Regions from separate parts of the Micromonospora sp. SH-82 genome, predicted to be linked through region 1. Evidence: riboswitches for the same ligand, from Rfam matches in the RefSeq annotation. Region 1 holds a riboswitch; each other region holds the start of a gene.

Region 1 (7,635 bases):
CAATCTCGCGCTCGCGAACGTGGACTTCGCCGACTTCGCCAGGTCCGTAGACCCCTCCGGCACGTTCCGGGGATTCGAGGAAGCCTGATCGGTCGAGCGGCACCACTGTTGGCACGCCACTGCCACCCGGTGTCGATGGGCGCTGACACCGCGAGAGTCATCAAAAAATACCAGCGCGAGCTTATATAAGTGGATCCTGGTAAAATCTGATCTCGTGAACGCGTTCGACGTCCTCGGCGACCCGGTGCGTCGGCGCATCCTGGAGCTGCTCACCGACGGTGAGCAGACCTCCGGTGCGATCACGGACGTGGTCCGGGTCGAGTTCGCGCTGTCGCAGGCTGCTGTCTCCCAGCATCTGCGCGTTCTTCGTGAGCACGGGTTCACGTCGGTCCGGGCGGAGGGGGCTCGTCGGTTCTACGCCGTGGAGGCCGGGCCGTTGAGCGAGGTCGACGCGTGGTTGGACCGGTTCCGCACGTTCTGGGACCAGCGACTCGACGCGCTGCAGACCGAGCTCGCCCGCGGCAGGCGTACTGCCCGGAAAGCGGCCGACGACGAGCCTGGCAGGCCCGACGAGGCAGCGTAGGCACGTGGGTTCCCTACCGAACGGAGCATGACGATGAGAGACGTACTCGACGAACTGTCCGCGGCCCGCCGGAAGATGGGCACGGCCACCCTGCCCGCCGGTGAGGCCTACACGATGGAGCTGAGACGTCGCTACGACGCGGATCTCGACGACGTGTGGGACGCCATCACCAACCCCGAGCGACTGAGTCGTTGGATGAAGCCGGTCACCGGCGACCTGCGCCTCGGCGGGGCGTTCGAGCTGGACGGCGGCGAGCATGGCGAGATCCTCCGGTGCGAGCCGCCGCGCCTGCTGCGGGTGTCCTGGATGTTCGGGCCAGGCGCGGACGAGTGGCCGGGCACGAGCGAGGTCGAGGTGCGCCTGTCTCCCGGATCGGCCGGGGACACCGAGTTCGAACTGGTCCACGCTGCGGCCGTCGGAGAGCCCATGTTCCCGACCTACGGTCCCGGTGCGGGCGGCGTCGGCTGGGATCTGCATCTCCTCACCCTCGCCGGCCACCTGGGCGACGGCGAGGTCCTCGACCACGAGAAGTTCGGGGCGTCGCCCGCCGGACGCGAGTTCACCCGGCGCAGCGCCGCCGCCTGGGGCGAGGCCCACCTGGCAGGCGGTGGCGAACCGGGCCACGTCGCGGCCGCAGTCGCGGCCACCACCGCGTTCTACCTGCCCACCGAGGATGAGCGATGACGTACGCCGCCTCGCTCGGCCACCGACCACACCCGTAGCGGCTGTTCGACGTGGCTCTGCAACGACGAAAGCCCTGACCGGATGCGATTCCGGGTCAGGGCTTTCGTGGTGGAGCGGGTGACGGGAATCGAACCCGCACTGTCAGCTTGGGAAGCTGATGTTCTGCCATTGAACTACACCCGCAGGCCGCCCCACTGTACCCGAACCGGCCGCCACCGCACCACGCCACCCCCGAGCCGTGCCTCGCCCACTCGCACCCGGGTCGATCATGAGGGTCGGCGGGTGGTCGGAAGATCCACAGGGCCGCCGACCTCATGATCGACGCGAGCGTCCTCGGCGGCAGGGCCGGTGACGTGAAAGGACGAGGGTTCAGGCGGCGGTGACGTGGGCTCGGCGGGCGGGAGGCCACGGGTCCGGGGTGGTGGCGGAGTCGGGCCGGGTGCCGTGGCTGGCGCGCGGGTCCAGCCACACCTGGACCGCCGGACGTCGGGGCGGCGCACCGGGAACGTCCAGGCCGCCCAGGTCGCGTCGGGTGAGCATGGCGACGTCGATGGTGAACTCGAACAGCCGCCAGTCGGCGTCGGGGGAGGCGCGGCCGACGTCGGCGAGCCGGGAGATCCGGGCCCGGTCGGTCACCGGGCTGGCCTGGCCGGCGACGTACGCCTCGTCGTCGCTCTCCTCCGGGGGGAAGGAGTGCAGGGCGTACCGGCCGTCGCGTTCGAGGTCACGGCGTTTGGGCGAGTCGATGACGAAGCAGAAGAGCCCCTCGTCGGTGATGACCGGGGAGACCGGGTGGACCCGGGGTCCACCGTCGGCGCGGACGGTGGCCAGGTAGCCGAAGCCCGGCCCGTACTGCTGCATGAGGAGGCGAATCCCGTCGGCGAGTCGGGGGTCGTCGGCGGCGAAGTCGGACCAGGAAGCCATGTCCACATCTTATCGAACACCTGTACGAGAATCGACCCGACACGCTGGTCACCCGGCACGATCACCGGCACCCGATCGGGTGCCCCGGAGCGTGCTCGATAGGGTTGCCAAATGCTTCTCTCCGACCGTGACCTGCTGATCGAGATCAAGACGGGCACGCTCGCGTTGGAGCCCTTCGAGCCCTCCCTGGTGCAACCTTCGAGCATCGACGTACGCCTCGACCGGCTCTTCCGGGTCTTCAACAACCACCTGTACACCCACATCGACCCGGCGGCCCAGCAGGACGACCTGACCTCCCCGGTCGAGGTGCCCGAGGGCGAGCCGTACGTGCTGCACCCGGGCGAGTTCGTGCTCGCCTCCACCCTTGAGGTGATCACCCTCGGCGAGCAGCTCGCCGGTCGACTCGAAGGGAAGAGTTCCCTGGGCCGACTGGGGTTGTTGACCCACTCGACGGCCGGGTTCATCGACCCGGGCTTCTCGGGTCACGTCACGCTGGAACTGTCCAACGTGGCGAACCTGCCGATCACCCTCTGGCCGGGGATGAAGATCGGACAGCTCTGCATCTTCCGGCTCTCGTCCCCCTCGGAGCACCCGTACGGATCGGCCGTCTACGGCTCCCGCTACCAGGGGCAGCGCGGCCCGACCCCGAGCCGCTCCTGGCAACACTGGCGCACCTGGCCGACCCGCTGACCCAGGGCCGACACCCGGCCCGAAAGCACCGGCCCGCCGGCACCGACCAGCAGCCACCGAAGGCCACGGCGCCCCGCCGGGGGACGTGAGCGGGCACGGGACGGACCGCCGGGGGAGGACCCGGCGCCGCCCCCGCGGGACCAGCGGGGGCGGCGCGCAGGGCACCACCGCGACAGCGGTACCCGGGCCTGCCGTCGGCAGGGACACCACGTCGGTCTCACGGGCCGACGTGCACTCGCCGACAGCCGGAACGGTCAGCCCTTGCCGGGGCGACCGAAGCTGTGGATCGGGGCGTCACCGAGGCGCTTCATCCGCACCGGCACCCCGGACCGGGCGGCGTGCACCACCCAGCCGTCACCGACGTACATCCCCACGTGGTGCACGTCGCGGTAGTAGAAGACGAGGTCGCCGGGGCGCAGGTCGGCGCGGCCGACCGGGGAGGTCACCTTCCGCTGCCGGGCGGCGTTGTGCGGCAGCGCCACACCGCCCTTCGCCCAGGCCGCGAGCATCAATCCCGAGCAGTCGTACGCCTTCGGCCCCTCGGCGCCCCAGACGTACGGCTTGCCGATCTGGGCGCAGGCGAACCGGACCACGTCACCTGCCGTACCCCCGGGGTAGGTGACGGGGCAGGGCGCCGGGCGGAGCGGCCCACCGGCACCGCTGTCGTACGCCCGCAGCCGCAGCTTCTGCAACCTGGCGATCTCGGCGTCGATCTGTCGACGGCTCGCGGCGAGCCCCCTCTCCGCCCGGGTGAGTTGAACGATCATCCGGTCGAGTCGGGTCTTCCCGGCCGCCAGTTCGTCACGCAGGTCCCGGACGGCCCGGACGTCCTCCTGCCGGCGGTGGGCGAACCGGTCCATCAGCTCGATCCGGCCGACCAGTTCACCGGGGGTACGCCCGGAGAGCATCAGGTTGAGCGCCGAGAAGCCCTCACCCTTGTACGCCCGCACGGCCAGGTCGCTGACCTGCTTCATCGCCGCGTCGACCTGGCGTTGCAGCGGGTCGATCCTGGCCGCCAGGGCGGCGGCCTCCCGACGCTTGTCGGCGAGGTCCTGCCGGACGGCGTTGTGCCGTTCGATGAGCGGTTCGAGTCGGTGCCAGTCCCTGTCGATCTGCCGTTCGAGATCTGTCACCGACGGTTCGGCGTACGCCGGGCCGGGGACCCCGAGGACGGCGGCCCCGACCAGGACCGCAGCGGTCGCGGCCAGTGCTGTGGTGCAACGGAACGAGCGTGGGCGCGGCCCAGCCGGCACCGGGTCGACCTGCGCCGACCTGGTGGACGGTGGCCGCGGGGCATGAAGTGCCACCGGGCTCGGTACTCCTTCGACGGAACCGCCTACCGGGTCAGCTGACGGGTTCGGGCGGAAGGGGACGCCCTACCGCAGCGGACTGCGGATTGACCCCGACGTACCTGGGTTCCCGGATCACCCCTGCGGGCGACTCGGCGGTGTCGTTCGTGACCGCCCGGGTTGGACGGTTCTGCTGCCGACCGACGGTTCACCAGCGTAGAGAGACGACCGCCTATCCGCAACGGAGCGATACGTGACACTCCGTCTCACGTTCGTTCACTCTCGGGCGCGGCGCGGCCCACACACGAAGGCCCTCCGTCGTCTGGTGGTCGACGACGGAGGGCCTCGGGTACGCCGAGGGTCAGCCAGGTCGTCGGAACCCGGCGACCGGCATCGTGTTGATGCTGGAGACGTTGACCGGGACACCGGCTCTCGCCGCGTGCACCATCTTGTCGTTGCCCAGATAGATGCCGACGTGACTGAGGTCGCTGCGGAAGAAGACCAGATCGCCGGGGCGGGCCTCGTTACGCGGGATCGCCCGTCCCTCGTTCCACTGTGCCCCGGTGAAGTGGGTGAGGCTGATGCCTGCGGCCCGGTACGCGTACTGGGTCAGTCCGGAGCAGTCGAAGGAGTTCGGCCCGGTGGACCCGAACACGTACGGCTTGCCGATCTGCGCACAGGCGACCCGGATGGCGGTACGCGCCGCCGCGTTCACCACCCCGTTGATGGTCGGGCAGTTGGCGGTCTGCACTGTGGTCTTCGGCATCGACGCCCGGAGGGTCTTGATCTCACCCTCGATCTTCTTGCGCCGGTTCGCCAGATCCTTCTCCTGCTTGACCTGGGTGGTGACGAGCGTGTCCAGCTTCTCCTTCTGGGTGTTGAACCTGGCCTGGACGGCCAGGACGTCCTCGATCTGCCGACGCTGCTCGGTGGCCACCCGGTCCAGCAGGGTGAGCTGTTCGCCGAGCTGCCCGGGGCGGCTGTTCACCAGCACCGCGCCCAGCTCGTACGAGGGGCCGATGATGTAGTACCGGGAGGCGAGTTCACCGATCCGGTTCAGCGCCAACTCGCTTTCGAGCTGCAACGGCTCGATCTTCTTGGCGAGGTCGTCGGACTTCTTGCGGTTGACCCTCAGCTCGGACCGCACCTTGTTGTACTGCTCGATGGTGGGTTCCAGCTGGCGCCACTGCTTCTCGATCTGCGCTTCGATCTCCTCGACCGTGGGCTCCGCCTGCGCCGGTACGGCGAGCATCCCGGCGCCGACGATCACGGCAGCACACAGGGCTGTCAGACGCGCCAATGCCCGTCGCGCGCCGCGTACTCGGGCGGGCGTTTTCGGGACACGACGATGAGGGGGCAGGCTCGCCACCGGCACCGACTCCTTTGCCGACCGGCCGCCGGGCGCCTCGCGAGGAGGGGAGGGCGAGACAGACGACCCACAAGCGGCCGGTGCCCAACATTAGGGAAGCAAAGCGATCGGGGCAAGAAGACAATCTTCACCATTACGGTGAAGCAATCGCTTGCACACCAACGGTATCCACTATTCGGCGATCGAGGGGTACCCATCAATGTGGGGGTCGGTCACCCTCCGGTCACTCCGGCCGGACCGAGCGGAGCAGGACGCTGGCCACGTCGACCACCTCGACCTGTTCTCCGGCAGCCTTGCCGTTGACCCCGTCGTTGAGCATCGTCGAGCAGAACGGGCAGCCGACGGCGACCGTCTTCGCCCCGGTGGACATGGCCTCCTCGACCCGGTCCACGTTGATCCGCTTGCCGATCCGCTCCTCCATCCACATTCGCGCGCCCCCGGCACCGCAGCAGAACGAGCGCTCGCTGTTGCGCGGCATCTCGATCAGGTCGGCGTCGCCCGTGCCCCCGCCGATGGCGCTGCCCAGGACCTCACGCGGCGGGGCGAAGACCCGGTTGTGGCGGCCCAGGTAGCACGGGTCGTGGTAGGTGACCCCGCCGTCGACCGGCTGGACCGGGGTGAGCTTGCCATCGGCGACCAGGTGGGCCAGGAGCTGCGTGTGGTGGACCACCTCGAACTCGCCGCCGAGCTGGCCGTACTCGTTGCCCAGGGTGTTGAAGCAGTGCGGGCAGGTCGCAACGATCTTGCGCTTGGCCGGTTCCCGCCCCTCGAAGACCTCGTTGAGCGTCTCGACGTTCTGCTGGGCCAGCATCTGGAAGACGAACTCGTTGCCGATCCGGCGGGCCGGATCGCCGGAGCAGGTCTCCCCCTCGCCCAGGATGGCGAAGGAGACACCGGCCTCGTGCAGCAGCGTGGCGACCGCCCGGGTGGTCTTCTTGGCCCGGTCCTCGAACGCACCGGCGCAGCCGACCCAGAAGAGGTACTCGAAGTCCTCGACCTCACCGACCCGGGGCACCTCGAAGTCCAGACCCTTGGTCCAGTCCTCCCTGGTGTTCGGCGGGGCACCCCAGGGGTTGCCCTTGTTCTCCAGGTTGCGCAGCATCACGCCGGCCTCGGACGGGAAGCTCGACTCGATCAGCACCTGGTAGCGCCGCATGTCGACGATGTGGTCGACGTGCTCGATGTCGACCGGGCACTGCTCGACACAGGCACCACAGGTGGTGCAGGACCAGAGGACGTCCGGGTCGATGATCCCCCCGGACTCGGCGTCGCCGACCAGCGGCTTCTCCGCCTCGGCCAGCGCCAGGACGTCCATGTGGGCCAGCTGCGCGGCGGTGGCCTTCTCCTCGCCGGTGAGGTCCTTGCCACCCCCGGCCAGCAGGTACGGCGCCTTCGCGTACGCGTGGTCGCGCAGGCTCAGGATCAGCAGCTTGGGCGAGAGCGGCTTGCCGGTGTTCCAGGCGGGGCACTGCGACTGGCACCGCCCGCACTCGGTGCAGGTGCTGAAGTCCAGCAGCCCCTTCCAGGTGAACTGCTCCACCTGTGAGACCCCGAACTGGTCGGTCTCCGGGTCGGCCTCCTCGAAGTCGAGGGGCTTGCCCTGGCTCGTCATCGGGCGCAGCGCACCGAGACCGGAGTTCGCCTCGGCCGGCTCCCGCTTGAAGAAGATGTTCGGGAAGGCCAGGAAGCGGTGCCAGGCCACGCCCATCGTGACGTTCAGGGCGATCACGATGACCCAGGTCATCGAGATGGAGATCTTGATGAGGGCGGCGATGCTGACGCCGTTCTCCCAGTCGGGCAGGACCGCGCCGACGGCGTGACTGAGCGGGGTGGCCCAGGTCGGGTACGCGAAGTGGTCGGTGGCGACCTTGAAGCCCCGGATGACGAAGCCCATCACCAGGACCGCGAGGACCACCGCCTCGACGAAGTAGCCCTGCCACATGGTGGACCCGGTGAACCGGGACTTCCCGCCAGTGCGGGTCGGCCGGTTGCGTACCCGGATGCCGATCAGGACCAGGATGCTGATCGTGCCGAGGATGCCGATCGCCTCGGTGAGCAGGCCGTACAGGGCCCAACCGCCGACCAGTGGCAGACCG
Region 2 (7,635 bases), 1.6 Mb from region 1:
CGGTAGTGCTCGGCGACCCGACGGAAGAAGGGCCGGCGCAGGTGCGGGTGGAGCCGGTCGTCGTTGCCCACCACCACCAGGTAGTGGCTGATCATCAGGGTGAACAGTTCGGCGCGCAGCTGCGGGTCGGGGGCGTGTCGGTCCATCCACGCGAAGAGCCGCTCGTACTGGGTGAACGCGTCGAAGTGTCGGCCGCTGCGAGTCGAGGTGATCGCCCCGAGCCGACCCTGCCGGTAGCGGTAGCAGACCCGGTCCAGGACGGAGATCCGCTTCGCGCCGATCAGCAGCGGGTGGCTGAACGGGATGTCCTCGTACCAGCCGGGATGGAACCGCAGCTCCAGTTCGTCGAGGAAGTCCCGGCGGACCACCTTGTTCCAGGCGGTGTGCTGCAGGCGCAGCAGCTGCGGGCGCTCGGCGAGGGAGACCGGCTCGGGCACCCCGCGCAGCAGGTGGCTGCTGGCGTCGACCTCCAGCCGACCGTTCTCGTGCACCCTGAGGTGGTCCAGGAGCAGGAGGTCCGGCTCGTCCCGGCGCAGCTGCTGCAGGACCGCCGGCACCGAGGCGGGGGGCAGCCAGTCGTCGGAGTCGACGAACCACACGTAGCGTCCCCGCGCCACGGCCAGGCCGGCGTTGCGGGCGAGCCCCAACCCCACGTTCTCGGTGAGCCGGACCACCCGGACGTTGCGTCGTCCGGCCGCGTACGAGGTGAGCATCTCGCCGCACCGGTCCGGAGAGGCGTCGTCGACCGCGATCAACTCGACGCTGTCGGATTCCTCGTCGGACAATCCGCCGAGGATCGACTCCAGGCACTGGTACAGATACGACTCGACGCCGTACACGGGGACGACGAAGCTCAGGAATGGGGTTCGCGTCGACTCAGTGACCACGCTCGACACCATCGACGGCGCGGGTGGCCGGCCCCGGAACCTGACGTGTACGGGCGGCGGGCGATTGCTGAACAGCCCGCCGCCCGTCGGTGAACTATCGGTTCAGGATCTGCTTGACCCGGCTGCCCAGCGCCCGCCGGACCCGGGTCTTCAACTGCTGGTCCCGTTCCGCGCCGAGCTTCTCCTGCAGTTCGCGGTTCTGCTCGCGCAGCCAGTCGATCCGGGAGACCAACTGGTCGTTGGGGGCGCATGCCTGCGGCCCCACACCGGGCGGGTAGACGGTGTCGAGCACCTGCTGGTCGAAGCGCGCGGCGCTGTCCCCGTCGGCGAAGGAATTGCCGAGTTCGTGTCGGGTGAGGAAGGCCATCATCGTCTCGTACCGGGCCTTGTGCCCGTTGTTGAGTGCCGTGTAGTCGGCCTCGTCGTAGAGCTGGGCGGCGTCCACCTCACCGGAGACGTCGGTCATCTCCCGGTACGGGATGTCGAAGTAGCGGGCCAGTTCCAGGGTGCGCGAGTCGTGCGCGAACAGGTAACCGGGGGTGCCCGCGATCAGTGCGGTGATGGTGCCGTGGATCCGGGTGCCGAAGTTGAAGTCGAAGTCGGCGAGGTGGTCCATCCAGGTCCACGGGTCGACGAACATCCGGATCTTGTCCTCGGTGAACAGCGGGTGCGAGGTGTGGATCGGGATGTTGCTCTTCTTTCCACGGTCCTCGGGGGCGTCACCGTAGAGCAGGACACCGAGGGTCTTGACGTCCTGCGGGATGTAACAGAGATTCGGGTACTTCCGGTGGTGGGAACTGATCACCTTCGCCATCGACTTCACGTACGGCGAGACGGTGAGCGCGATCTTGTCGTCGGTGCCGAGGTACGGCTTCTTCTTCTCCACCCGCAGGGTGTCGCCGTGCAGGAACATCGACGGACAGCCGATCACCTCCACCGCGTCGAAACCGAGCGAACGCAGATAGTTCTCCGTGATCTCACCGCGTACGCCGATGGTGTGCGAACGGTCGAGGACGGCCCCGACGAAGTCCTTGACCTGGTCGTCGATCGGGCGCAGGTATTCCAGGTCGCCCTTGAGGTTGGTCTGCGCGCCGACACCGTAGACGACCACCGGGATCTTCAGGCGACGGATCAGCCGGGTCATGCTGACCAGCCGGTGGGCGAAACTGCGCCGGAAGGCGTTGGCCAACGGGACCACGAACACGTCGTAGTTCTCGTTGATCATGTCCGCGTCCCGGGCGTCGGAGCGGAACCCGGTCGAGGTGATCTCCGCATTGGCGGTCCGGAGGATCTTGTGTGCCGAGTGGCTGAAAACCAGGTTTCCCGAGTTGTCGCCGATCCAGTTCCGCTCGAACGTCTCCTCCGGCGGGTAGATGTCGAAGGGCCCCTTCTTGGCCCGGAGCAGAATCCGCTGGTGCATCACTGGTCCCTCTCGTCCATGCCCCCGCTGGCTGGTCTGCGGATATTAGGGCATCGGCTCTTACCTACTCCACGCCCGTCACCACCGTCCGATTCGGCCGCGAAGATGAGCGGTCGTCCGATTGCGGTATGGTCCCCGGCGGCGGCCGGTCGACCCCCGGCGACGGAGCGTGGAGGAGGAGACGTCGTGGTGGTTCGTACGGTCGTGGTCGGTGTGGTGGCGTGACCAGCGTATCGGCGACCGGCGCGACCGCCACCGGAGCGACCCCCGCCCTGTCCCGGCTGCCCTCGCTCACCGGACTGCGGTGGATCGCCGCCCTGCTGGTGTACGGATTCCACGCCGCCACCATGCGGGTCGTCGCCGAGCCGGGACCCCAGGGCGTGTTGGAGAAGGTCTTCACCCTCGGCCTCTCCGGAGTGCAGTTCTTCTTCATCCTCAGCGGTTTCGTCCTGGTCTGGTCGGCCCGCCCCGAGGACTCGAAACGGGCCTTCTGGCGTCGCCGGGCCGCGAAGATCTATCCCAACCACATTCTCATGTGGATGGTCGTGCTGCTCGTCGGGCTCTACTTCGTCGACCCGGTGAACGGTCAGGTGGCGCTCACCAACCTGCTGCTGTTGCAGGCGTGGGACCCCACTCCGGGCCACTTCTACAGCATCAACACGGTCAGCTGGTCGCTCTCCTGCGAGCTGTTCTTCTACCTGTGCCTGCCGTTCGCACTCCCGGCGATCCGGCGGGCCCGACCCTGGATGCTCTGGGCCGTCGTCGTCGCCGTACCGCTGCTGATCCTGGCGCTCTGGCCGACGCAGTTGCTGGTGCCACCGGAGTACCGGTGGTGGTTCACCCAGATCTTCCCGATCACCCGGTCGTTCGAGTTCTGGATGGGCGTCGCCGCCGCCGAGCTGATGCGTCGGGGCTGCTGGCGTGGTCCCCGGCTGACGGTGGCCAGCGTCGTGTTCGTGGCCGTCTGGGTGGCGGCCGGTGAGCTCATCCGCGCCGAGCTCTGGGCGGCGGTCCTGTCGGTGGCGTACATCCTGGTCATCACCGCCGCGGCGGACGCCGACATCAACGGCCGCCGCTCACCCTGGCGCTCCCGGCCGATGCTCTGGCTCGGCGAGGTCTCCTTCGCCTTCTACCTGGTGCACGTCTTCGTCATGGTCACGGTGCTCCGGCTCGCCGGCGTCTACGGCGTCGGCCTGCCCGGCTGGTGGGGGCCGGTGGCGGTGGTGGCCTTCCTCCTGGTCAACCTGGTGCTGGCCGGGCTGATGCACAGGTACCTGGAGACCCCGATGATGCGCCTGCTCGCCCCCTCCCGCTCCGGCCGCACCCGGCGCGGGTCGGGACCGCAGTCGGCCGGTTCGGACCCACGACAGGTAGCGCCCGAGCCGCAGCCGGTCGCGCCGGAACCGCAGTCGGTCGCGCCCGAGCCGCAGCCGGTCGTGCCGGGGCCGCGCTCGGCGGCGTCCGCCGCCGAGCAGCCGGTGGGCGACGCCGAACGACGCTGACCCATCCCGTCGTGACGGTGATGCCGCTCACAGGACGCCGGATCCGGTCACGCGACGCAGGTGGGACGTCGCCCGCCGACAATCCCTCGGGGATGCTCACCGAACGTCCGGTTGTCGCCCTCGACGGATGGATGAAACCGCCCGTCCCATAGATACACGACACTGTCGGAGTGCGGTGAAGATTGCTGCCATGATCGAGGTTTAAGCAGGTCAAGCCGGGTTGGCAGGGAAAAGCTCGGCCAGTAGTGTCGCTGCGTCCGGTGCGGTTCCCGATCGCAAAAGCGACGCCGCTCCGACCCGCTCAATCGTCTCAGGACGAGCCGGGGACCCACGTAGTCCGGGGTGAATCCGGGAGCCAGCACTCCCGGTAGGGCGACTTCTTCCCGCCCGAATCCGTCAGCTAACCCGGTAGGCGGAATCGGAAGGAGCCCCGTTCCTTGCCTCACCATCCCCTTCAGTCGACAGTGAGACACCATCTCGGGCGACAGCTGCGTCGGCTCACCGCAGACCGCTCGTACCAGGTCGTCGCCGCCTCGGCCGCGACCCTCATGGTGGCCTCGGGCGTCGGAGTCGGCGTCGCCGTCACCGGTGACGGGTCCGACCTCGACCAGCCCACCCCGGCCACCGTCGCCGAACAGGCCCCCTACGCCGGTGACCTTCCCGCCCGCGCCGAGCTGAGCGCGCCGCAGACCGCGGCGCCGTCGCTGACCACCCCGGCCCCGACCGCCACCGCCCGCTCGCAGAGCCCCGCTCCGACGGCGACCGCGAGCAGCGCCACCAGCACCACCGCACCGGCGACCGACCTGACCCGTACGGCGACTCCGAAGCCGCCCGCGTCGAAGGTCCTCGACCACGACCACCAGTCCCAGATCACCTACTACTACTGCGGCCCGGCGGCGGTACGCAACGCGCTGTCGGCCATGGGCCTGGCCCGGACCCAGGACGACCTGGCGGTGCGGCTCGGCACCACGACGATGGGCACCAACTCGGCCGCCGACACCACCCGGGTGCTCAACCAGGTGGTGGACGGCAGCCCGTACCGGACCACGATGATCCCCGGCAACGCCGCCACCACCGCCCAGACCGAGCGGCTCCGGGCCGACCTGGTCGCGGCGGTCGCCGACGAGCGCGGCGTGGTGGTGAACGTGGCCGGGACCACCACCGACCTCGCCGGGGGCTGGCACTCCTTCCCGGGCGGACACTACGTCGCGGTGGTCGGTTACCGCGACGACGGCCGGACCGTGAAGATCGCCGACTCGGCGAATCCGGCGGTCCCGACGTACTGGCTGACAGTGGGCACGCTCGCCGACTGGATCGCCAGCCGGGGCTACTCCGCCTGAGTCGGCAGGCCCCACCCGGTCCACGAGACGGGCGCCGTCCCCCCGCGCAGGGGGGACGGCGCCCGTCTCGTTCTCGCGGGGCCGCTCAGGCGATGGGAGAGGGGCGCTCGTCCCGGTGCCCGTTCAGGCGGTGGGGGAGCGGCGTTCGTCCCGGTGGTCGCTCAGGCGGTGGGGGAGAGTGGCCCGGTGGCGGCGTCGGCCAGCCCGGCATCCCCACCGGTACGCGGACCCGGCGGGGTCCACGCCGGGTCCAGGTGCCGCCGGGCGGCCGCCAGGAACACCTCCGCGTAGGACTCGGCCGGGAAGTCCCCGAGGTAGCGGGCGCGGGTGTGCCACCGGGCCGACTCCGCCGGATCGGTCTGCAACAGCGCGGTCAGCACCTCGTCGACGTTCGACATGTCCCGCCGGAGCACGTACGCCGAACCGGCCAGGGGGAACCGCTCGGTGAACCGGTCACCCTCGCCCACCATGTCGGTCACCGCGTACGGCTTGCCCGAGTAGAGGTAGTCGGAGATGACCCCGGAGACGTCCGACACCAGCGCGTCCGACCGGTTGACGCACTCGGTGAGGGTCAGGTCCCGACCGGCGGCGGCCCCGAAGACGTGCGGCCGTCCGGTGCGGGCCCGGTCGGTGGAGAGCAGCTCGGTGAGCCGGGCCAGCTGTCGGGCCGAGGCCGGGTTCTGGGTGGTGTACGGGTGGGCCCGGAGGATGACTGTGGCACCCCGGGCCAGCAGCGCCCGGACCAGGGTCTCGCCCTGCGGCAGGGAGCAGTAGTTGGCGTCGGCGTGGTGCCCGGTCCAGGTGGGGGTGTAGAGGACCGTCGGGCCGGCCAGGCCCCGAACCGCCTCCCGGCGGACCTCGATCGCCTCCACCTGGGGGCGGCCGACCACCTCGAACTTCTCCGCCGGGATGTCGACCCCGGCGCGGGCGTACCGCTCGACCGCCGCCGGACCGGCCACGAAGATCCGGTCGAAGATCCCGGAGACCGGGTTGGCGCTGGGGGCCTTGTCGCTGTCGCCGTGGTGCAGCTGGATGTGGGTCAGGTGGTTGAACCTGACGCAGTGGCTGTTCTTCGCCCCGTGGTTGACGTAGAAGGCGACCTTCAGGCTGGGCACCAGCGCCTCGTCCATCGCCTTGAGGGTCGGGCAGAACACCACCGGGGCGCGGGTGGCCGCCGACACCGGGCCGAGGAACTCCGGCTCGCGGACGAGCACCAGGAACGGCCTACCGATCCGCTCCAGGTACGGCAGCCACATGGTGACCTGGTACTCCGAGCCGGGCGGGGCGGAGAAGTAGAGCAGGAACTCCGGCTGGAGGCGGCGTAGCGCCCGACCGACCGGCCCGCCACCGCTGCCCGGCCGGAACCGCCGCCGGGCCAGGTCGAGCGCGACGGCACCGACCCCGCCGCTCACCACGAGCGTGGCCAGCAGTGCGACCCAGGCGGGCAGGGCCAGGGCGGCGGCCGCCGCCACCACCGCGAGCAGCGCCAGGACGGCGTTGCCCAGTTGGGTGGCGACGGCCGGTGACCACTGCCGGACCGCGAGGTTGGCCGCCCGGATCTCCAGCATCCCGGCGTCGTGCAGCGGCCCGGCGAGCAGGACCAGCCCGAGCAGGGCCAGCGCGGTCACCGCCAGCACCGGGTCGAACCCGGCGTCGAGGCTACGCGCGTACCCCACCAGGACGGCGGCGGCGACGAGTGTCGTCTCGGCCAGCACGTCGGCACCGGGCCGGACCCGTCGCTCCAGCGCGGCGGCGGCCAGCGCCGCCACCGCGAGCGCCAACCCCCACCCCGTCGCGCCGGTGAACGCCACGACACCGAAGGCGACCAGGGCCCCACCGGTGGTCAGCACCCGAGCGGTCAGCTTTCTGACCAGGTCACCACGCATGTCACTCCGCTTTTCGGTCTCGCTGGGCCGGCCCGCCGCTGGACTGCTGTCGGAATCAGCCGGCGGTGGTCACTGCGGGCCGCTCCGACTGGACCGGTACGGCCTGGGGAGCCGTCTCGCCCGGTGCCCGGCGTACGTCGATCACCTGACCGGTCAGCTCGGAGATCAGCACGTCCAGGGAGGCCTGGGCGACGGTCTCGGCGGCCAGGAGGGTGTTCTCCGGCTCCTCGCCGAACGCCCGGGTCCGCATCGGGGTGGCGGTCCGCTCCGGGTTGATGCAGTTGACCCGGATGCCCAACTCGGCCCACTCGTCGGCCAGTGCCTGGGTCAGGTTGACCAGGGCCGCCTTGGTGGAGGAGTAGAGGGCGTACTGCGCCCGGCCCCGGGTGTAGGAGCTGGACGTGTAGAGCAGGAGCTGACCCTTGGTCTGCTGGAGGTACGGCAGGGACTGCCGGGCGATGGTGACCGGGCCGACGAAGTTGACCTGGAGGACCCGGTCCATCGTCTCCTCGTCCATCTCGGCGAGGGAGCCCTTCTCCAGGATCCCGGCGGTGACCACCACGTGGTCGATCCGGCCGGTGGCGTCGAAGGCGGTCTTGA
Region 3 (7,635 bases), 440 kb from region 1:
GCCCTGTTCCGGTTCGACGCCGCCCTGGCCGGGGTCGACCCGACCGGCCCGACGCCGGACCGGCTCCGGGCGGGGGTGGAGCACGCCTGGTCGGCGTACGGGCACGCCGACTACCGGCTACTGGTGCGGATCCTTCCGGGGCTGCTCTGCCAGGCACAACTGAGCCGGGCGGCCCACCCGGACGACCCGGTCGCGGTCCACCTGCTGGGGCAGGTCACCCAACTGGTCTCGGCGGTGCTGTGCAAGCTGGGCGAGCTGGCCACCTCCTGGCTGGCCGCCGACCGGGCCATGACGATCGGCCGCCGGACCGCCGACCCGACGTCGGCCGCCGTCACCCTGACCCGGGTCCTGCGGGCACTGGACCGGCCCCGGCACGCCCTGGAGGTCGCTGTCGCCGTGGCGCACCGGATCGGCCCACCCGATCCGCAGACCGCCACACCAGAGCGGCACTGCGGGTACGGAACCCTGCTGGTGCAGGCCGCACGGGCCGCCGCCGCCAGTGGTGACCACCCGGGAACCGTCGACCTGCTGGACCAGGCCGCCGCCGTCGCCGCCCGACTCGGCGACGACCACCACTGCCGGACGAGCTTCGGTCCGACGGCGGTCGGGCTGGCCCGGGTCACCACCGCACTCGCCCTCGACCGGGACCGCGATCCGCTCCGGTCACACCGGGAAGTCCTCGACACCGTGGCCTTCGCCCGGCTGACCGTGGAACGGAGGGCGGCGTACCTGGTCGACGTGGCCCGGGGGTGTCTGCGCCGCAACGACCTCCCCGAGGCCGCGCGGGCGTTGCTGCTCGCCGACCGGACCGCCCCCACCGAGGTACGCCATCGTCCCACCGCCCTCGCCACCCTGCGTACGCTGCTTCGCCGGGCGTCCCGCCCGGACCCGGAACTCACCCGCCTCGCCGAAACTCTCCGGATAGCCCTTTGAACCGTCGTGCCGGGCGCCCGTCGGCGGGTCGATCGGCACGGCGGCTCGGATGATGGGCGGGGGCCTCGTCTAGCGGGACCGCCCCTGGGCCTGCACCGGGGAAGAGAACCTGTCAGTCACCGGCCCGGCCGACCCCGAATGGGTGGCGGGCCGGTCGCCACCGAGCCCGAGACCTGCGACACCAGCCGTCATGGCCTGGGCCGACGTGGACTCCGTCCCCCGTCCGGCCGCCGTCGACGAGGTGGCCGCAGGGTTCGTCGGAATCGGTAGTCCCAACGCCTTCATCCTGTCGGTGGTGAGGTCGGCGACGAGCCTCCTCCCCACCTCCTCGGTGTTGTCGGTGCGGTGACCCTGACTGAGTTCGCGGAACTGGTCGATGACGGCCGCTTGGAGCTTCGTGGCCGTACTCGGGGTCAGGTACGTCACCATGTGGCGGTGCGTCGACGGAAGGGCGGCCTGAAGTCGGTCCCTGGCGTTCCGTCCGACTTCTTCCTTTCGCGCCTCGGCGTTCTCCGCCCTCCAGGGGTTCTTCGGCATGTTGTATTTCCGCGACTCGATGATGTCGCACACCTTGTTGCTGAGAGTCTCTTGGGTGGGGGATTTGTGGTGATTCGGATCCGGCCTGTTCAGCTCCCACGCGGGCGTGCCGGCGAAAGCAGCACGCTCTCTCTCCGCCCGTTCGAGATCCCTCGAAACGGTGTTCGCGATGTCGGCCGCCTGTTCCGAGGTCAGATTCGAGACGATGAATTTGTCCTCGATGAACAGGGCGTCCTCAAGTCTCTTCCGGGGGTCATTCGTCGGGGGCATCGTGGTCTCCTCCTCGGTAGGGGGTCGGGCGACCTGACGACGGTCGGAAGGAGTCCCCGGTTCAGGTCCGACCGGCCTTCCCGTATCCCGGGACCCGGTCGGGCGGCTGAAACGTAGATCACTTGTAGCTTGACGTGCCTCACGCTGCGTGTGACGGTGAGGACCGGACCCTGTCCCCTGATGTGGGGGTTTGACCAGGTAGTTCGTTCAAGGGTAGGTGGGACCTTGCGTCAGCCGGAGACTCCCCAGGAGGCGTTCGCCGAGCTTCAGGCAGGCAACGAGCGTTTCGTCGACGGGACACCCCGCCACCCCAACCAGGACGCCGGCCACCGGGCGGCGGTCGCCGGGGAGCAGCACCCCTTCGCCGTGATCGTGGGGTGCTCCGACTCCCGTCTGGCCGCCGAGATCATCTTCGACCGTGGGCTGGGGGACCTCTTCGTCGTCCGGACCGCCGGGCACACCACCGGCCCCGAGGTGCTGGGCAGCGTCGAGTACGCGGTGACGGTGCTGCACACCCCCCTGGTGGTGGTCCTCGGCCACGACTCCTGCGGGGCGGTGGCGGCGGCCGGTGCGGTGGCCGCCGGAGGGCTCCGCCCGGCCGGACACCTCGGGGCAGTGGTCGACGCCGTCCTGCCCAGCCTCCGGCACGCCGCCGCCCAGGGCATCGTGGACCCGGCGGGGATCATCGACGTCCACATCGCCCAGACCGTCAACGAACTGGTCGGCGACTCGGCAGTCCTGGCCGGTGAGATCGCTGCCGGACGGTGTGCCGTGGTGGGGATGTCGTACCAGCTCAACGCCGGTCGGGTCCGGACTGTGGCGGCGGTTCCGCGTACCCTCTGACCGGTCTTTCGCGCCGGATCGCGAACCGGGCCGCGCGCCCCTCACGACGAACCGGTCTGCGCCTGCGACGACGAACGGGCCGCCCCCCGAAGGAAGGGGGGCGGCCCGGTTTCGCTACGACGCCCGGCTAGAGCAGGGAGACGTGGACGTGGTCGGTGTGGTTGGACGGGCCGCTGTAGGAACTCCAGCCCGTCGCCGGGAACCAGATCTGCCGGTTCCAGATGACGTAGTAGACACCCAGCCGGTCGGCGTTACGGACCAGGAACGCGGTCAGGTTGTTGCCGTACATCCGGGTGTCGTTGTTGTGCCAGGGGGAGAACCCGCGGTTCTGGAGGGACCAGTCGCAGGCCCGGCCCTTGGGGTGCTCCCACGGGCCACCGGGGCGGTAACAACCGACGAACCTGTCGAACCCGGCCCGCTTGACCTCCTTGTACATGTGGAGGGTGCGCGGGGTGATGCAGCCGGAGGTGGTGGGGTCGTTCTCGGTGCAACCCTGCGGCCGCCAGTTGCCGTTGGAATCCCGCCCCGGCGCGACCTTCGCCACCGGTGACTCGGCCACCACCAGGCCGCCGGTCAGGCCGGTGCCGCCGACCAGGGCGAGCGACTTCTCGGCGTCCCGCTTCTGCTTGGCCATCAGCGCGTGCTGCTTCTGCTGCTCGGTGACCTCGGCGTCGAGCTGCTCCTTGGCCTCGGCCGCCTCGTCCTTGACCTCCTGGACCTGGGCCAGCTTCCGGGCGTTGACCATGTTCAGCTCGTCGAGCGCCTGGGCCCGCTTGACGAACGAGTCGGGCTGGTCACTGTCGAGGAGCATCGCCATCGCGCCGATCCGCCCGCTGCGGTACGACTGGGCGGCGATCTGCCCCACCTGGGGTGCCAACCGGTCCAGCTCGCTCTGCGCCCGACGGACCTCCAGGTCGAGCTGGAGCTGCCGCTTCTTGGACTTCTCAAGCTTGTTCTGGGCCTGGGTGAAGTTGCGGTTGGTCGTCTCGATGACATCGTTGAGGAGCTTCGAGTCACCGTCCTCGTGCCCCGAGGGCCGAGGCTGGGCCATGGCCGGCGCTGACCCGGAGAAGATGGCCAGCGCGGTGATCACGGCCACCACCGGCGTCAGCCAGCGGCGTAGGGGTGCCGTCACAGTCGTCCCTTCCGTCGGCCGCCGACCGGGTTAGCTGACGGGTTCGGGACGGAAGTGGCCCCTACCGCTTGCGCGGATTCACCCCACGTACCTGGGTCCCCGATTCGCCTCGCGGCGATTGGGCGGCGGTCCCGCTGGCGCCGGTGCGCGCCTTCGGCGGTGACCGGCAGCGAGGTTACCCGAGAGTCGACTCTGGGATCTACGTCCGGAAGCCGACTAAACGCGTATTTTCGCCGTAGCGGCGGGTGACCAGTGATGAGCTTCTCATTCTGGGAAGCGTCGGCGGTCACACTGAGGAGTGTCACCATGCGGGGTCGGAACCTCCTTCTCGATTGCGCCACCCTGCGGGGGCGTCGGGGGACTGACTTCCGGCCCGGGGGTCGCTCAGGGCTTCGAGGGCGTCGTCGCGCTGAGCGGGGGGCCGGGGTCGGGGGGCGCCGTCGGGCCGGCCCGTCTTCTTCTCGGGGGTACGGCGTCCGGCGGCGGTGACCACCGCGGCCAGGGCTGTGGTCAGGGGTACGGCGGCGACCAGTCCGAGCGTGGCGACCACGCTGCGGACGATCTCCTGGGCGAGGAACTCGCTGGTCAGGACCTGCCCGGTGGGCCGGGAGTCGGCGACCAGCAGGAGCATCAGTGGCAGTGAGGCACCCGCGTACGCCAGCACGATCGTGTTGACCACCGACGCGATGTGGGCCCGCCCGACCCGGGTGCCCGCCTTGTAGAGCTGGAGTGCTGTCAGCTTCGGGTTGGCGTTGCCCACCTCGGTCACCGTGGCGGCCTGGGTGACGGTGACGTCGTCCAGGACGCCCAGGGACCCGATCACGATCCCGGCCAGCAGCAGTCCGTGCAGGTCGACGTCGGACTGGAACATCGACAGGGTGGTGGCGTCCTCGTCACCGAACCCGGTCAGGTGGGTGGCGGCGGTGGCGGCGGCGGCGAGCAGTCCGGTGAGCACCAGACTGCCCAGGGTGCCCAGGACCGCCACCGAGGTCTGGGCGCTGATCCCGTGGGTGAGATACAGCACGATGAACATGATCAGTGCTGATCCGACCACGGCGATCAGCAGGGGGGACCGGCCGGCGCTGATCCCCGGCACCACGAAGGTGAGCAGGATGGCGAAGCTCGCCGCCAGCCCGCCCAGGGCGGCCAGGCCCCGCCAGCGGCCGAACGCCACGATCGCGGCGGCGAAGAGGACCACCAGCCAGATCAGGGGCTTGCCGCGCTGGTGCTCGGCGATGTTGTAGCTGCTGGTCTCCGGATCGGCCGGGTCGACCAGCTCGACCAGGATGATCTCGTCACCCACCGCCACCCGGGGGGCGCCCGGGCCGTCCGGGATCGGGGTCTCGACCTCCTGCCCGGCGTCCGGGCCGCTGTCTGCCCGGACGGTCACCGTTCCGCAGGGCCGGTCGGCCCGTTCCGGGGTGCCCTCCGGTCCCGGTTCGACGGGCGGGCAGGGCACCGTCAACACCTGGGTGACGGTCCCGTGATAGCGGGGTACGTCCTCACCCCCGTCCGCCGTCGGCGTCCGCTCCGGCCAGAGCAGCAGGGCGGCGACGAGGGTGGCTACGAAGAGGGGAACCACCGTCGCGACGAGGACCCGTCGGACCCGGGGTGGGGCGGACGGGGCGTGACGTGTGTGGTCGGCTCCCATTGCGACTCTCCAAACGATCCACGGCGGATTACGTGTGCGTACGCCGGTCGGTTCACCCCGCCCGTGAAAATGCCCGCAACGGCGCAGTCGGGTACCCCTCGATCACCCAGGGTGACCGGAATGCGAGGTGCCCGGAGGTCCAACCGGGAATGGTAGTCACCGGATGTGGTCGCGGGGACGGGTCGGGGCTGGTGGTGGAGGTCGCCACACGCCGGCCCCGGGTGGGCGGCGGGCGCGCAGGGGCGGGGGTGGGTGGCCGGCGGTGGGCGGCCGGCGGCTCAGTGGCAGGGGGTGGAGGGGTGGGCGGGGGTCAGCCCCGCTTCATCAGGCGGCCGACGGCGGCCATCATCTCGGTGGCCATGTCCTCGGCGCGGCCGTCGGCGGCCCCCTCGTGCATGCAGTGCCGGGTGTGTCCGTCGAGCAGGCCCAGGGCCACCTTGTCCAGGGCCGCCTGGATGGCGGAGATCTGGGTGAGGACGTCGATGCAGTAGCGGTCCTCGTCCACCATCTTCTCGATTCCCCTGACCTGGCCCTCGACCCGGCGCAGCCGGGCGAGGAGCTGGTCCTTGCTGGCGGTGTACCCCCGGGAGGTGCCGGGTGCAGGAGTGGTCATGAAGCCAGCGTACGCCTACCCCCGACGGGTATGAGGTGGTTGCGGGACATACCCGTACGGGGTATGAGTAGGATAGGCTGCCGGAGACACACGGAAGCCTGTCGAGAGGAGAACGGGACATGGTCACCACCACCTACCGGGTGCAGGGCATGACCTGCGGACACTGCGTCAAGTCGGTCAGCGACGAGGTCGGCGCGCTCGACGGGGTCGACGACGTCCGGGTCGACCTGGCCGCCGGTGAGGTCGCCGTCACCAGCAGTCGCCCCCTCGACCCGGCGGCAGTGCGCGCCGCCGTCGACGAAGCCGGTTACGAACTGGTCGACGCCTGACCGACCCACCCCGGCACGGGCTCAGGGCTCAGGGGTCGGTGAATGCGGGCGGGTGTCGGGTCGGGCGGGAAGGGTGGAAGGGGAGAGGGATGCGGACGGTGGGCAGGATGACCGGGTTCGTCCTCGGTCTGGTGGGGGTGTTCGGTGCCGCGTACGGCGTCGGGCACCTGGTCGGGCCGATCGGCCCGCCGGCCGCTGTCGAACACCAGCACGGCGGCCACGACGGCGACCCCGGCGGCCCGGTCGGCGGGACACCGGGTGGGCTGCTCGTCTCCGAGCAGGGCTACACCCTCGACCCGGTCACCGCCCCGCCGGGGGAGTTCGCCTTCCGGATCACCGGGCCGGACGGACAGGCCGTCACCGGGTACGACGTGAACCACGACCGGCCCATGCACCTGATCGTGGCCCGGCGCGACCTCAGCGGATTCCGGCACGTCCACCCCCGGTTGTCGGAGGACGGGACCTGGCGGCTCCCCACCCCGATGGGCGAGCCCGGCACCTGGCGCGCGTTCGCCGACTTCCAACCCACCGGAGCGGACCCGCTCACCCTCGGGGTCGACGTGACGGTGCCCGGCCCGGTCACCCCGACCCCGCTGCCCCCGCCCACCCGTACCGTCGCCGTCGACGGGTACGACGTCACCCTCGACGGGGGGCTCCGACCCGGCCACGACTCCCGGCTCACCCTCACCGTGAGCAGGGACGGCGTACCCGTCACCGACCTGGAGCCCTACCTCGGGGCGTACGGTCATCTGGTGGCGCTGCGCCAGGGTGACCTGGCGTACCTGCACGCGCACCCGGAGGGCACCCCCGGTGACGGACGGACCCCCGCCGGTCCCGAGGTGACCTTCCACGTCGCGGCCCCGTCCCCCGGGACCTACCGGCTGTACCTCGACTTCCAGCACGGGGGCACCGTCCGCACCGCGGAGTTCACAGTGGTCGCGCCGCACCCGGACGGACCGGCACCGACTGGGTCGGCCACCGACGGCCCACCGGCGACGACGGCATCCGCCGAGCCCGACGACGGGCACGGGTCCCCCGGCCACCGGCACGACTGACAGGAGTCGCGATGACCACCACGAACGACCCCCGGCAGACCGCGCCGCACCGGATCGAGCTGGCCATCGGCGGGATGACCTGCGCCTCCTGCGCCGCCCGGGTGGAGAAGAAGCTCAACCGGATGGACGGGGTGAGCGCGACGGTCAACTACGCCACCGAGAAGGCGACCGTCGACTACCCCGACGGCGTCACCCCGCAGGAGCTCATCGCCACGGTGGAGAAGACCGGCTACACCGCCGCCCTGCCACCCCCACCCGCCCCGGCCGAC
Region 4 (7,635 bases), 1.6 Mb from region 1:
CGGCCCGGGTACGTGACGCTGGTGGAGCACCTGCCCGGGTGGGACGCCCTGCGTACGCCCGGCCGGTTGGTGCTCTGGACGACGCTGCTGCTCGGTGTGTTGGCGGCCGGGGCGTTGACGGTCCGGGAGACCGACCCGTCACCGGTGCCGTGGTGGCGGCGGCCGGCGAGGCTGGTGCTCGTCGTACCGCTGCTCCTGGTCCTGTTGGAGGGGGTGAACCGGACCCCGCACGCGGAGGTCCCGCCCCAGCCCCAGGCGCTGCGCGGGGTGACCGGCCCGGTCCTGGTGCTGCCGAGTGAGGGCACCCGGGAGTACCACGTGATGCTCTGGTCGACGGACGGCTTCCCCCGCATGGTCAACGGCGGGGCGTCGTTCGTGCCGCCCGGCCAGGACCGGATCCGGGCGGTCAGCACCGCCTTCCCCTACCCGGACGCGGTGGCCGAGTTGCGCGCGGCCGGGATCCGGACGGTGGTGGTGCTGACCGACTACGTCCCCGGCACCCCGTGGCAGGAGGTGCCGGGTCGGCAGGTGGCCGGGCCGGGGGTCCGGGTGGAGAACCGGCCCGACGGGATCGTCTACCACCTGGAGTGACGCGACCGGCTGCCGAGGGGGTGGTCACCATCCTGGGGCTGCACCGGGCGAGCGCCGTGGAGGAGGCCGTCCGGGCGGCCCCGCCGGGGTCCGTGGTCACCGCCGTCCTGGTCACCGGCGACCCGAAGGGACTACTGCCGTTGGCCCGGCTGGCCCTGGTCGACCTGCGTACCTGTCTGCGACGCGCGGTGCCGCCGGATGCCTGGCCCCGGGTCCGGGTGGTGTGCGACGAGTCCGGCGAGGTGGCGGCGGCTGCCGGGGTGCCGGCCGTCAGCGACGCGACCGAGACCGCGATCCGGGTGGTGGGTGGCCGCATCGTCGCCCGTGCCGACGGGCACGGGGCCGGGCACGCCGCCGCGACGGTGTCGGACTGAGCGACGACGAACGGCCCCGACCGGCCGTGGTGGCGGCGGGTCGGAGCCGGTCGTCTGTGTGTGCGGCGCTGTCGGGGCTGACCCGTGGTCGCCACCGGCAGTGCCGCAGCTCAGTTGTCGAAGCCGACAGGGGAGTTCGGCCGGTCCACGTCGACGAACTCGATGTCGTCGACCGGACGGTCGGCGCGGGCGATCGCCGCCCGAGCCGCGGTGCTGGCCGCCCAGCCGACGGCCGCACCGACGAGTGCCGCACCGATCAGCAGGGTCCAGGGCAGGGCGGGCCGCCGGCCGGCGAGGGCGTCGAAGGCCGCGACGGCCCGCTTGCGGGCCTCGTCGGTGGCCGTTCCGACCAGGTCACCGGCGTCGCCGGTCAGGTCGGAGCCGCTTCGGCGGGCGGTCCGGGCCGCGTCGCGGACGCTGTCCCCGGCGGAGCTCACCGTCGAGGTCAGGTGCTGCCAGGCCTCGTCCGCGATCCGCTCGGGCTTGCTGCGGCGCTCCAGCAGGTTGGTTCCGAACATCGTGGGTTCCTCCTCGGGTGCCGAAGGCCACTTCGGATTCGGCGACGGTCGGGCGTTGTCACGTTCAGCTACCCCCGCCTGTGCCCAGACCCGCCGGTCGGCAAACCCCCGGACTGCCGCCGATCACGCTCGTCGGCCACCGACGCGCCCCGGCGTCGGTGGCCGGCCGGGTCTAGCGGGTGACGACCACCGCGACCGGGCCCCGGGCGAAGTCGTCGTCATCGTCGTCATCGTCGTCGTCTCCCCCCGCCCCGCCGACGGCGCAGGCCAACATGAGGGCGAGCAGTGCCGTCGCTCCGGCCAGGGCGGCGAGTCTTCTCATCGTCGATGTCTCCAACTGGTCTGGTGGGAAGGCGTACGCGGGTGGGACCCCTCGTACGGGGCACCGTCGGGTGTCGCCCCCGATGGTAGGTACGCCGATCAATGCCGGTGGGGTCGGACGGGTGCGGCGGCCCGGCCGCACCGGTGGACACCCCTGACGCGCTCGCCGACGACGCCCCGGTGATTCCGCCGGGTGGTACACCTCCCCGGGTGTGTCCGTCGGGCGGTCCACCTTTCCGGGCGGGCGGCGGAGGTCACTGTGCGCGACAGGTGAACTACGAAAAATGGGTCGAAAGGCCGCAAGATCCCGCGCCGGAGTCGGTTCGGGTGCCCGGTCGGTGACGAGATCCGGACGAAGCGTTCGGGCGGCCGGGGACAAGGCTCTGACCAGCATCGTTGCCCCACGGGGCGCGCCGGTGGCAGAGGGTGTGGGCCGAGTGTGCCCTCGGACGTTACCCTTGTCCGGCGACGGGCGGCCGATGGCCGATCGTCGTCACAGGTGACCAAAAGGTGCGGAGAAGGGCAGCTGGCATGTCCGATCCGCAAATTGCTCATCCCGAGGGGTGGCGACCGAGGCCGTGGGAGGAATACTCTCGGTCGCGGCCCGCGTACTGATGAGGCGCCCGATAACGGGCGAGTGGAGGTGCTCGCGTGAGCCTGTCGATCGTGAAGTCGGTTCTTTCCGGTGGTGTCATCGAGATCGCCCCTCGGGGTGAGATCGACGTGGACACCGCGTACGAGGTGCGCGAGGCCATTGCCGAGGTCCTCGCCAAGGGACGCCCGTCCCGGATCGAGCTCAACATGCGGCTCGTCACCTTCATCGACTCCGTCGGCATCAGCGCCATGGTCGCCGGTTTCCAGACCGCCGAGGTCAGCGGGGTCAAGCTGGTGGTCACCGAGCCCAGCCGGTTCGTGCACCGGCAGCTCTGGGTGACCGGCCTGCTCGGTCTCTTCGGTGCCCCCGAGCCCTACTACGCAGGTTCGGCCACCCCCGAGGTTCTCCCCGGCGCCTGAGCCGCCCGTCGACGTCGTCCCGGTCACAGCGGTACGTCGATCACTTCGGTGATCGCCCGGATCGCGGTGACCGAGGCGTACCCATCGGCGAGCAGCGCCAGGTCCGAACCGGGCGGCAGGGCCTCCCCGGGCTCCTCCAGGGAGGTCCGGACGAAACCGTGCCCGGCCTCCGCCACCGTCATCTGCACCTGGCCGAAGCTGGCGAGCGACCCTCGGCGTACCCCGCGCAGCCTGTCGTAGGGGCGGTCCGGCACGTTGACGTTGAGGATGTCCTCGATCGGCAACGCGGTCAGCCGGGGGAGCAGGTCGAGGGCCACCCGGGCCGCCGTGGACCAGTGCCGTTCGGCGTCGCGGACCATGGCCGCCGCAGCCACGGCGGCACCCCCGCTGCCGGGGGTGGCGTCCCCGGCGTTGAGCACGTCCAGCGAGACCGCCAACGCCCGGCAGCCGTTGGCACCGGCGGTGAAAGCGGCCCCCACGGTGCCCGAATGCAGTACCGCCCGTCCGGCGTTCGCCCCCCGGTTGATCCCCGAGAGCACCACTGTCGGGGCCGGACCGAAGGCACCGTGCAACCCGATCAACGTGATGAAACCCGGTGAGCCGCTGACCGCGTACGCCGGGACGTCGGGCAGCCCCGGCAGGGACTGCTGGTGGACCACCACGTGTCCGTCCCGCTCCACCGCCGTCATCGCCGCGCCGGTGCCGCTCATCTCCTCCTGGGGGGCGGCGACCACCACGTCCAGCCCCCGTCTCACCGCCGCGCGGGCGAGCTCCTGGATGCCGGGGGCGGCGATGCCGTCGTCGTTGGTGACCAGGACCCGCAGCGTCATCGCTCGACCGCCCGGTGGGCCAGCTCGTCGGGGCTGATCCGTTCCTGGGGGCGGGACCCGGCCGGCACGAGACGGACCCGGTCGACGAGTCCGTTGATCGAGTCGAGCCGCCCGGTACCCAACCCGTGCCGGGTGACGTTCAGCGCCCCCGCCGCCGCCCCGGTACGGATCGCCGTCCGGATGTCACCGCCGACAGCCACCACCGCCGCCGCCCCGGCGGTCATCGAGTCACCCGCCCCCCGGGGGTCGGCTGCGTGCAGTCGGGGCATCTCCACCTCGAACACCTCCCCGTCGACGAGGGCCAGGGCCGGTTCCTCGGCGCGGCTGACCACCACCGTCTGGGCACCGGCCTGGTGCAGGTCGTACATGACCCCGGTGAGTTCGGCGACGCTGTCGTCGGCGGCCAACCCGTCGCGCAGCAGCTCCTCGTGGCTGACCTTGCAGAGGAACACCCCGCTGTCCAGGACGGCGGCGAGGTGCTCCCCGGAGAGGTCGACCACCACCCGACTACCGTTCTCCCCGAGGTCGGCGGCGAACCGGCGGTAGACGTCGGGTGGGACGAGCGACGGCTCGTTGGGGCCGCTGAGGACGCTCACCGGGGCCCGTAGCCCCTCCCCGAGGGCGAGGTTGTAGAGCTCGTCGAGCTCGTGGCGGGTGAGCCGTTCACCTGTCACGTCGACGATCTCCTGTCGGGAACCGTCGCGGCGGTCGTGCACGTACCCGCCGTTGGTCGAGTGGCGGCGGACCGTCCGCAGGTCCACCCCCTCGGTGGCGAGCAGAGGCTCCAGGACCTGACCGAGTTCCCCGCCGATGCTGGCGCAGAGCACCACCGGGACCCCGAGGGAGGAGATCATCCGGGCCTGCCAGACGCCCTGCCCGCCCGGGTGCAGGTGCAGCTCCGGGTGGTCGCTGGGCTGTTCGATGGTGACCGTGAGCAGGGGAGTGGGTGCGAACACCATCACGTGCCCGTCCATGGGGCCACCTTCCGTCCGTACGCCGGGTCGTTCACCTGATAACCGTCGACGCGGTGATCCGGGCACGCCTCGCCGGGCACGAAAACGCCGGGCGTACGCCTCGCCGGGCACGAGAACGCCCGGTGCCCCACCGTCGTGGCGGGACACCGGGCGTCACCCGGGGGTCAGTACACCGACAGGTGCACGTGGTTGGTGTGGTCGCTGGACGGGTCCCCACCCGCCCCGCTGTAGGAGCGCCAGCCGCTGCTGGGCAGCCAGATCTGCCTGTACCAGATCACGTACAGCACGGCCAGCCGGTCGGCGTTGCGGACGTAGTACGCGGCCAGGTTGTTGCCGTACGTCCGGTCCCCGCCGGTGGCGTGCCCACCGAAGCCGTTGCGCTGTGCGGCGAAGTCGCACGCCCGACCCTTGGGGTGCTCACCTGATCCACCCGGCCGGTAGCAGGAGACGTACCGGGTGAAGCCGGCCGCCTTGGCCTGGTTGAGGGCGTGCAGGGTCCGGGGCGTGATGCACCCGTTGGCCGGGGTGGGGTCGTTGACGCTGCACGACTCCCGGGGCCAGGACCCGTCGGAGTTACGCGGGGCGGGCTTGGCGTTCCTGGTGCTGCTCCCGCCCGGCCCGCTGGACGCCGCGGACCCGCTCGATCCACTCGACCCGCCGCTGCTGCTGCGCTGCTGGGCCTGTTGCTGTTGCTGCTGCTGGCGGCGGCGCTCGGCCTCCTCACGGCGCTCCTGCGTGACGGCGACGTCGAGGGCCTTCTCGGCCTGGTCCTTGCGCTTGGCCATCGTCGCGACCTGTTTGCGCTGCTCGTTGACCTCGGCATCCAGTTCGACCTTGGTCCGGGCGGACTGGTTGCGGGTCTCCTGGAGCTTGCGCAGCTCCCGCTCCTCGCTGGCGGCGACCTGGTCGAGCGCGGCGGCCCGGTCCATGAAGCCCTCCGGGGAGGTCGCGTTGAGCAGGGCGTTCGCCGCCCCGAGTCGGCCGGTCCGGTACGCGACCTGGGCGATCTCACCGACCTTGGTGTTCTGGACGGCCAGGTCGGAGTCGATGGTCTTGAGTCGACCGTTGAGTTCCTGTTGCCGCTGTGTCGACTTCTCGAGCTTGGCCTTCGCCTCCAGCCATCCCTTGCTGGCCGCCTCCAGCTGGTTGCGCAGGGCCGGGGTGCCGCCCTCGGGGTCGGCGTCGGGTGCCGCCAGCAGACTTCCCCGGGTCGCGGCCTGGGCCGGACCGACCGGTGCGACCGCGCCACCGAGGGCGAGGGTCGCGACGAGCAGGGCCGCCATCCGGGCGGTGATGCGTCGCGGTGATGCCACTACTGCCAATGGACCTGTCCTTCCGTCAACCGCCGACCGGGTTAGCTGACGGGTTCGGGACGGAAGATCCCTACCGCTGACGCGGATGCACCCCAGGAACGTGGTTCCCCGGCTCGCCCGGGTGGGCGATTAGGCGGCGGCCACCGTGGGCACCGATGGGCGCCGCCCGGCGGAGGCCGGGACCGAGCCTACCGGGGTGGGTGTGACGGTTGCAGTCAAAGTGACCGATGGTGTCGGAGAGGTGGGCGACAAAGTACGGCAAAAAGAGCAATCCTCGCGGAAATTTAAGCCTGTGCTCATCACCACTCGATGGTTCCGCAGGCACCCGCTGACGCTCCGGGTTCGACCTGCAACGTGGCGTGCTCGATGCGGAACTCCTCCCGGAGCGTGGTCCGGGCGGCGGCGAGCACCGTCCCGATCTCCGCGCCCGGGGTGGTGGTCAGGTGGGCCGAGGCGACCTCCATCCCGGAGGTGAGCGTCCACAGGTGCAGGTCGTGCACCTCGGCCACGCCGGGGACCGCCGAGAGTCGGTCGTGCACCTCGGTCACCTGGAGGTGTTCCGGGGCGGCCTGGACCAGGATCCGCAGGGCGGCCCGGGCCAGCCGCCAGGTCCGGGGGAGGATGAACACCCCGATCGCGACCGCCACCACCGGGTCCACCCACCACCAACCGGTGAACGCGATGACCAGCGCGGCGGCGATCACCCCGACCGAACCGACCAGGTCGGCGAGCACCTCCAGGTACGCGCCGCGCAGGTTGATGCTCTCCTCGGCACCCTTGCGCAGCAGTCCGAAGGCGACCACGTTGGCCAGCAGGCCGAGCACCGCCACCCCGAGCATCGGGCCGGTGAGGACCTCCGGTGGGTCGCCGATCCGGCGGACCGCCTCGACGAGGACGTAGACCGCGACCCCGCTCAGCAGCGCCGCGTTGGCCAGGGCGGCGAGCACCTCCAGGCGGTAGAGGCCGAAGGTGCGCTGCGGGTCGGTGGTGGCCCGGCGGGTCGCGGTGATCGCGGCCAGGGCCAGGCCGATGCCGAGCACGTCGGTGAACATGTGTCCGGCGTCGGAGAGCAGGGCCAGCGAGCCGGTGCGGAAGGCCGCGACCGTCTGCACCACTGTGAAGACGGCCAGCAGGGCCAGCGCGGCCCAGAGTCGGCCCACGTGTCGATGGGCGGCGTTCGCCACCGCCGCCGAGTGATCGTGCCCTGCGCCCACGCCCACACCCTCCGTCGTCCGACCCGACCGGGATACAACCTATGCTCACATCGCTATGTATGCAAGTGTCGGACGAGGGGAGGCCTGTCGACCGTCGGAGTCGACGTTCAGCCGGTGGGATCGAGGGTGACCAGGCGCTGGGTGGCCCGGGACAGCGCGACGTAGAGCGTACGGACCCCGGAGCCCGGATCGGCCCGGATCTCCCCGGGCGCGACGAGCACCACCCCGTCGTACTCCATGCCCTTGGCCTGGAGGCTCGTCACCACCTGGAGCCGGGGCTCGGCCACCTCGGCCAGCCACCCGGCCACCTCGCGGTGGCGGTCCACCGGTGTGATCACGCCGACCGTCCCCGGCACCTCGGCCAACATGGCCGTCGCCGCGGCCACCGTCTCCGGTGCCAACTCGGCCGCCGACAGCACCCGCTGCACCGGCTCCACCCCGGTCGAGCGCACCGCGACGGGCAGGGGCAGGTCGGGGTCCACCCGA

What was found. A riboswitch is a leader RNA that binds a small molecule or an ion and turns the genes downstream of it on or off. The one in region 1 is predicted to bind cyclic di-AMP.
Region 2: linked by a shared signal. The riboswitch ahead of WHN02_RS12765 (C39 family peptidase) and the one ahead of WHN02_RS05270 (NlpC/P60 family protein) in region 1 are both predicted to bind cyclic di-AMP.
Region 3: linked by a shared signal. The riboswitch ahead of WHN02_RS07400 (coiled-coil domain-containing protein) and the one ahead of WHN02_RS05270 (NlpC/P60 family protein) in region 1 are both predicted to bind cyclic di-AMP.
Region 4: linked by a shared signal. The riboswitch ahead of WHN02_RS25475 (coiled-coil domain-containing protein) and the one ahead of WHN02_RS05270 (NlpC/P60 family protein) in region 1 are both predicted to bind cyclic di-AMP.

The regions. Positions count from the first base shown of each region.
Region 1 is NZ_CP148049.1:1,138,326-1,145,960, reverse strand. Features, by position in the region: gene WHN02_RS05300 (DUF6924 domain-containing protein) at 1-88, shown strand, start outside; gene WHN02_RS05295 (ArsR/SmtB family transcription factor) at 215-583, shown strand; gene WHN02_RS05290 (SRPBCC family protein) at 617-1,267, shown strand; tRNA gene WHN02_RS05285 (tRNA-Gly) at 1,377-1,450, opposite strand; gene WHN02_RS05280 (pyridoxamine 5'-phosphate oxidase family protein) at 1,637-2,191, opposite strand; gene dcd (dCTP deaminase) at 2,303-2,881, shown strand; gene WHN02_RS05270 (NlpC/P60 family protein) at 3,136-4,134, opposite strand; cyclic di-AMP (ydaO/yuaA leader) riboswitch at 4,198-4,338, opposite strand; gene WHN02_RS05265 (NlpC/P60 family protein) at 4,532-5,545, opposite strand; gene WHN02_RS05260 ((Fe-S)-binding protein) at 5,763-7,635, opposite strand, start outside.
Region 2 is NZ_CP148049.1:2,770,547-2,778,181, forward strand. Features, by position in the region: gene WHN02_RS12750 (glycosyltransferase family 2 protein) at 1-887, opposite strand, end outside; gene WHN02_RS12755 (polysaccharide pyruvyl transferase family protein) at 982-2,307, opposite strand; gene WHN02_RS12760 (acyltransferase family protein) at 2,529-3,809, shown strand; cyclic di-AMP (ydaO/yuaA leader) riboswitch at 4,098-4,239, shown strand; gene WHN02_RS12765 (C39 family peptidase) at 4,274-5,149, shown strand; gene WHN02_RS12770 (CDP-glycerol glycerophosphotransferase family protein) at 5,311-7,035, opposite strand; gene WHN02_RS12775 (D-ribitol-5-phosphate cytidylyltransferase) at 7,091-7,635, opposite strand, start outside.
Region 3 is NZ_CP148049.1:1,581,538-1,589,172, forward strand. Features, by position in the region: gene WHN02_RS07385 (helix-turn-helix domain-containing protein) at 1-933, shown strand, start outside; gene WHN02_RS07390 (hypothetical protein) at 1,003-1,740, opposite strand; gene WHN02_RS07395 (carbonic anhydrase) at 1,921-2,583, shown strand; gene WHN02_RS07400 (coiled-coil domain-containing protein) at 2,711-3,718, opposite strand; cyclic di-AMP (ydaO/yuaA leader) riboswitch at 3,723-3,853, opposite strand; gene WHN02_RS07405 (YibE/F family protein) at 4,020-5,369, opposite strand; gene WHN02_RS07410 (metal-sensitive transcriptional regulator) at 5,680-5,982, opposite strand; gene WHN02_RS07415 (heavy-metal-associated domain-containing protein) at 6,102-6,311, shown strand; gene WHN02_RS07420 (hypothetical protein) at 6,401-7,366, shown strand; gene WHN02_RS07425 (heavy metal translocating P-type ATPase) at 7,378-7,635, shown strand, end outside.
Region 4 is NZ_CP148049.1:5,811,486-5,819,120, reverse strand. Features, by position in the region: gene WHN02_RS25510 (hypothetical protein) at 1-591, shown strand, start outside; gene WHN02_RS25505 (hypothetical protein) at 588-965, shown strand; gene WHN02_RS25500 (hypothetical protein) at 1,076-1,483, opposite strand; gene WHN02_RS25495 (hypothetical protein) at 1,656-1,805, opposite strand; gene WHN02_RS25490 (STAS domain-containing protein) at 2,456-2,818, shown strand; gene surE (5'/3'-nucleotidase SurE) at 2,842-3,648, opposite strand; gene WHN02_RS25480 (PfkB family carbohydrate kinase) at 3,645-4,622, opposite strand; gene WHN02_RS25475 (coiled-coil domain-containing protein) at 4,787-5,905, opposite strand; cyclic di-AMP (ydaO/yuaA leader) riboswitch at 5,951-6,081, opposite strand; gene WHN02_RS25470 (cation diffusion facilitator family transporter) at 6,235-7,149, opposite strand; gene WHN02_RS25465 (HelD family protein) at 7,257-7,635, opposite strand, start outside.